3 regions of the Shewanella scandinavica genome follow, and region 1 is predicted to be linked to each of the others. Evidence: predicted binding sites of a transcription regulator. Region 1 holds the regulator's gene; each other region holds the start of a gene.

What was found. The regulator ArgR, encoded in region 1, controls arginine synthesis, uptake and breakdown. The targets are predictions, from matches to a motif close to ANTGAATANNTATTCANT.
Region 2: argA (amino-acid N-acetyltransferase) is a predicted target of ArgR. The motif match lies at 1,022-1,039, and genes of this name have one in related genera.
Region 3: argC (N-acetyl-gamma-glutamyl-phosphate reductase) is a predicted target of ArgR. The motif match lies at 1,620-1,637, and genes of this name have one in related genera.

Annotation. Positions count from the first base shown of each region.
Region 1 covers NZ_JAUOES010000004.1:233,508-235,714, forward strand. The annotation lists gene Q4Q50_RS04960 (NAD(P)-dependent oxidoreductase) at 100-732, shown strand; gene argR (transcriptional regulator ArgR) at 873-1,343, opposite strand; gene mdh (malate dehydrogenase) at 1,638-2,207, shown strand, end outside.
Region 2 covers NZ_JAUOES010000033.1:38,262-40,468, reverse strand. The annotation lists gene radC (RadC family protein) at 1-257, shown strand, start outside; gene rpmB (50S ribosomal protein L28) at 379-615, shown strand; gene rpmG (50S ribosomal protein L33) at 622-795, shown strand; gene argA (amino-acid N-acetyltransferase) at 1,119-2,207, shown strand, end outside.
Region 3 covers NZ_JAUOES010000012.1:4,852-7,058, reverse strand. The annotation lists gene argB (acetylglutamate kinase) at 1-373, opposite strand, end outside; gene argC (N-acetyl-gamma-glutamyl-phosphate reductase) at 405-1,385, opposite strand; gene ppc (phosphoenolpyruvate carboxylase) at 2,010-2,207, shown strand, end outside.

The DNA.
Region 1 (2,207 bases):
CCTCAAACTGAAACAATCATGCTCATTTATTGATGTTTATCACGGGAACCACTGCAAGTAAACTGGCTTCAATGTAAATCATCAGAGAGAGTTAACGAAATGAAAATCGCAATTTTAGGTGCAACAGGTTGGATTGGTGGTGCAATTTTAAAAGAAGCATTGAGCCGTGGGCACCAAGTAACTGCGCTAGTGCGTGATCCGAGCAAGTTATCCGCTACTGACGTGGTTGTGTATGCTGTGGATTTAGAGCAGCCATTAGTTGCGCAAACCTTTGCTGGCGTAGATGTTGTCATTGCCGCTGTTGGTGGCCGCGCACAACAAAATCATGGCCTAGTGGCGAGTACGGTTCAGCATTTACTGGATGTGCTGCCTAACGCTAAGGTGCCACGTTTATTGTGGGTTGGTGGCGCAGGGAGCTTAGAAGTGGCACCCGGTGTGACTCTGGTTTCTAGCCCAGATTTCCCCGCAGCATATAAAGATGAGGCGTTAGCTCAGGGTGAAGCTTTGCAGGTATTTCGTGCGGCGCAAACTGCAATCAATTGGACCTTTGTGAGCCCAGCCGCTGAGATTTATCCTGGCGAGAGTGAAGGCCTATATCGCCTTGGTGGCGACAGCTTCTTTACCGATGCTAATGGTCGCAGCCGCATTTCTGTTACGGATTACGCTAAAGCCATGTTAGACGAAGCCGAACAGGGCACTCACGCAAACCAGCGCATCAGTGTGGCTTACTGACCTTAGCGTATAAACATCGGTGCGCGAGAGATTGGCTTAAATGTGTAACGTAATCGGGACAATGGCCAAATAATCAGCGCAAGATTGGACAGAAATGCGTACAGATGAAATAGAACAGGTCAGCAAGCTGACCTGTTTTTTTATTCTGCGTAATTGAATAAAGATTTGATGGTTTCTAAGGTATCGGCGATATCTTGGATGCTCGATGGACAAATAAAGATAGTGTCATCACCGGCAATTGTGCCCAAAATGCCTTCTGGTTTACCGATAGAATCCAATAAACGGGCAATCAGCTGCGCAGCACCTGGGCTAGTTCGCACGACGATCATCGCTTGGTTATGATCGACGTCGAGTACCAAATTCTTCAACGGGCTACCCGCGGTGGGTACGCCTAATTCGGCCGGCAAGCAATACACCATCTCTTGCTTAGCGTTGCGAGTCCGCACTGCGCCGAACTTGCTGAGCATGCGTGATACTTTTGATTGGTTAATATTACCAAAGCCTTCAGCTTGCAAGGCGGTGACGATTTCACTTTGAGAGCCAAAGCGCTCTTCTTTTAAAATCGACTTAAAAATTCTAACAAGGTCATCCTGATTCTTGGTCGTTTGCATAATATTATTATTCGTTATTCAAAAAAACAGGCCCATTTTGAATATTTTTAGAAAAATTGTCAACAAATAACCAGATTGGTTGAATAAAAATTCACTAACTCCCTGTGGTTAAGCGTTTGCTGTGGGCTTAAAAATACCAATTTGAGTAATTGTTCTACATTGCTTCTAACTTATTCCGGAATTCTTTTGTCCCACGACTAAGGGATAATTGAAATTGTTGTGACATTCCAGTAATGTGACGCCAACGTAAATTAGATCCATGTCACACATATCCGAGAAATAACGGAGATAACTATGAAAGTTGCTGTACTTGGTGCTGCTGGTGGTATCGGCCAGGCTCTTGCCCTACTGTTAAAAACTCAACTGCCTGCGGGTTCACATTTGTCTCTATATGATATCGCACCGGTTACTCCGGGTGTTGCGGTTGACTTGAGCCACATCCCTACTGCTGTTGAAATCAAAGGTTTTGCTGGTGAAGATCCAACGCCTGCCCTCGTGGGTGCTGACGTTGTTCTAATTTCTGCTGGTGTTGCGCGTAAGCCTGGTATGGATCGTTCAGATCTGTTCAATATCAATGCCGGTATCGTTCGCAACCTGATCGAAAAAGTAGCGGCAACTTGCCCTACGGCTTTGGTTGGCATTATCACTAACCCAGTCAACACGACTGTCGCTATCGCAGCAGAAGTGATGAAAAAAGCGGGTGTTTACGATAAGAACCGTCTGTTCGGTATCACGACATTAGACGTGATCCGTTCTGAAACCTTCATCGCCGAATTAAAAGGCCTGAATGTTGCTGACGTTAAAGTCAATGTGATCGGCGGCCACAGCGGCGTGACCATTCTGCCATTACTGTCTCAAGTTGAA
Region 2 (2,207 bases), on a different contig from region 1:
AATTATTCCGCGGCACAATAGACTCAGCCTCAGTGTACCCACGTGAAGTGGTGAGCTTAGTGCTGGAGAAAAAGGCCGCAGCAGTTATAGTTTGTCATAATCATCCGTCTGGTATTGCCGAGCCCAGTCAGGCTGACCGACGAATAACTGAGCGATTAAAAAATGCGTTAGCAACCATAGACGTATCCTTGTTGGACCATATGGTTGTAGGTGATCGAGAGATAGTTTCTTTTGCAGAACGAGGCTGGATTAATTAATCTAACACTTGATCTTCACTCTGTGATCGTGTATAAAATGCGCCCTCTTTGTGCCTCGGGCGACGGCCATACGAGGCACATTAATGCTCGAGCGTTAAAATTGTTTTTGGAGAAGATTGACATGTCAAGAGTATGCCAAGTTACTGGCAAGAAGCCGATGGTTGGTAACAACCGTTCGCACGCAAAAAACGCGACCCGTCGTCGTTTTTTACCTAACCTACAAAACCACCGTTTTTGGTTAGAAGAAGAAAAGCGTTTCGTACAGTTACGTGTATCTACTAAAGGTATTCGTCTGATCGACAAAAAAGGTATCGAAGTTGTTGTTGCTGAACTTCGTGCTCGTGGCGAGAAGGTATAATAGATCATGGCTAAAGCTAAAGGTAATCGTGAGAAGATCAAATTAGTTTCTACAGCTAAAACTGGTCACTTCTACACAACTGAAAAAAACAAGCGTAACATGCCTGAAAAAATGGAAATCAAAAAATTTGATCCAGTTATTCGTCAGCACGTTATCTACAAAGAAGCAAAAATCAAGTAATCCTTGGTTAGTGTTTCGAGAAAAGCCCCTTATTTAAGGGGCTTTTTTTTGCGCTTTTTTTAGTAGTTAGTCATCAAGTTGAGATAATTGCCTCGCAAACTTAAACCGCTGAATCATCCCCTGTGAAGTTAAAAAAGTGTGAACACTTGCTGAAAATATAAAATAGTGCAGTTCTAAGCACTTTAAATCATTAAAGCTGCACTTTAGTGAGAATAAATTCTTTATATGTGAATTAAAATGCAATACCATACGCGAAAGTTAGCGATTCATTCCTGGCGTGTCATAGTGACGCTGCCAGCTCAAAAATGAGGTGTAAATAACGCGTGCGTACCACTGAACTGGTTGATGGATTTCGTCACTCTGCCCCCTATGTTAATGCTCACAGAGGTAAAACTTTTGTGGTCATGCTGGGTGGTGAAGCTTTGGCTCAAAATCACTTCCGCGCCATCTTAAATGATGTTGCCCTGCTGCACAGTTTAGGGATTAAAGTGGTGTTAGTGTATGGCGCTAGACCGCAGATTGATGCTGCATTAGCCGTCAACGGTATTGAACCTGCCTACCACGAAGGTGTGCGTATCACGGATGAAGACTCGCTCAAAGTGATCAAGCAAGTTGCGGGTGCACTGCAATTTGATATCACAGCGCGTTTATCCATGAGCTTAAGCAATACGCCGATGCAAGGCGCGCAAATTAACTTAGTGAGCGGCAACTTTGTGATTGCTCAACCTCTTGGTGTCGACAATGGTGTGGATTTTTGCCTGAGTGGCAAAGTGCGTCGTATTGATGTGCAAGGCTTAAAACGTCAGTTAGATAATCACTGCATCGTGTTGATGGGGCCGATTGCGGCTTCTGTGACGGGTGAAAGTTTTAATCTGACCGCCGAGGAAATCGCGACCCAGGTGGCGATCAAACTCAAAGCAGATAAGATGATCGGTTTTAGCTCACAGAACGGTATTCTCGATCGCAATGGCGATGTCATTGCAGAGTTGATGCCGAACGATGCGCAAAACATCATGAGCAAGCTGGCCGAGCAAGGTTCTGCCTGCGTTGGCACTATGGCTTTTTTGAAAGCCAGTATCGATGCTTGCCGTAATGGCGTGCCGCGTTGTCACTTAGTCAGCTACCTCGAAGATGGCGCTTTGCTGCAGGAACTGTTTTCTCGCGAAGGGATAGGCACGCAAATCGTGACTGAGAGTGCCGAGCGTTTACGCTGTGCGTCGATCGCTGATATTGGCGGTGTACTGAACCTTATTCGTCCATTGGAGGAACAAGGCATTCTGGTGCGTCGTAGCCGTGAGCAGCTCGAGATCGAAATCGAACAGTTCATGTTGATTGAACGCGATGGTTTAGTGATTGGTTGCGCCGCGCTCTATCCTTTTGAAGAGGACAATGCGGGCGAGTTTGCCTGTTTG
Region 3 (2,207 bases), on a different contig from region 1:
CCACTAAGCCTAAACGTTCATCTTTAATCTTTGCCGATACAGTATTGCCATCGGCGAGGCTCATGCCCACACTCACAATCCCAGCTTTAGTGGCTGCGCCTTGGAGGATCTTGTTCGAAGTGCCCGCAAGTGCGCCGGCAATAATCGGCATTTGCTCAGGCGGAGTCACCCGTAAACCTTCTAACTTGACGGTTTCCATGCCGTTAGCCGCTAACTGTTCATCCACCAAACAGCCACCGCCATGCACCATCAACACTTGCTGACCATTGGCTAACATAGCCGCAGCCGTATCCATTAACCGCGCCATCCCCATTTCACACTGCAGCAGCGCGCCACCAACTTTAAGAACTAATACTGAGTTGTTTGTAGACATCTTGACGACTCTCTTAAATAAGGATGAACAATTAAAGGTTAAAATGAATCTTTATGCATTGCAGCGCTTGGCTGGCAGCACCTTTCATCAAATTATCGATTACACTGGCTACCACTAAGTAACCGCTATTCTCATCAAACTTCCAACCTAAGTGGCAGTTAGGTGTCAGCACCACATCGTCCACTTTAGGGAACTGATTATGCTTCACGGTGACCAATGGCGCCTGGGCATATACGCTATAGGCCGCTGCCACATCGGCAGTCGTAGTGCCTGGTTTTAGCTGCACGGTAATAGTCGCTAAAATGCCACGCTTAAAGTTGCCAAGATGCGGGGTAAATATCACTTCTTGACCAAGCTGAGTGGCGATTTCGGGTTGATGTCTGTGGCCTAATACGCCGTAAGGTGTCAGGCTCACTTCACAAAAACTGGTGTGTAACTGCGCCTTACGGCCCGCACCCGTTACGCCGCTTACGGCATTGATCACCGGATAAGCCGATGTCAGTAAACTCGCCAGCGGTTTTAACGCTGTAAGTGATGCGGTTGGATAACAACCTGGCACGGCAATCATCTTAGTCGCCGCGATTTCTTTAGCATTCCATTCGGCAAGGCCATATACGGCTTTGGTTAAAACTTCAGGATATTCATGCTCAAAGCCATACCACTTAGGATATTGCGCCACATCGCTGAAACGATAAGCACCGCTTAAATCGAATACCGCTAACCCTTGGCTATAAAACCAAGCGGCTAAATGTAAGCTCACTGAATGCTCAGTCGCTAATACCACGGCATCGGCTTCGGCAACGATTTTTGCCTTAGCGTCATCGGACAATGGCGACAGCGTTAATGCGATATGGCTATAGCTAGGGTACAAATCCGCTAAAGGCTTACCTTTATCTAAACTGTTTTCAGAAACATACAAACCCTGAATCGTCAGTTCTGCTTCTGCATGGATTAAAGCGGTCAGTTGTGCGCCTGTGTAACCACTGGCGCCAATAATGGCGATATTTTTCATGTGTTGTTGTCTTATTAACCGAATCAAACAAACTTAAAGAATAGATGAATAGCGTACACGCAACTGCGCGTATCTATGATGACAAGATTATCGTCGCAGGAAATCGTAATTGGTTGTTATTTTATTCACTGTCAGGTTAATGCTCTGAATCATGATATTTACTCTACAGGTCACAGGGGGTGACTCATCTCAACTGCAGGCTAGACTACCACAAAGATCTACTTATGCAATATATGTGAATATATATTTTTAATTTATTTTTGTATTTCTTACTAAAATGCAGATCTCGCCCGCCTATCATCCGTTCAGCTAACTCGTTAATAACTCAGTTATCTAGGGCAAATTTGCGCCAAAATCAGTCCTTTTTATTAACAGCTAAGATACATGCCTGCAAAACAGAAAATGATGCACTTCATATTCACTTACGCTAATCATCAAAAAATATTGCGTAGCTTCGCATTTATATTGAATATTCCTCAACGATCAATGCGATTAGTTGCATATTAGATAAGCCAGTCGTATAAGTTATAAGTTCTGCTGTTGACCATTGCCCCAAGTGATAGGTATTGTGCTAACGGGCTAAATGTACGGCAGGATTTTCATGTTTTTCTATTCGGAGTAACTATGGTTGTAACCAAGGCAGACAATATGACCGATATGTATGCGTCATTAAGATCGAACGTGAGTATGTTAGGACAAATCCTCGGTGACACTATGCGCACCCACCTCGGGGACTCTTTTCTCGAGAAGGTTGAACAGATCCGTAAACTTGCTAAAGATTCACGCCGGGGCGATCAAGCCGCTAGAGAGCAAATGCTCGAG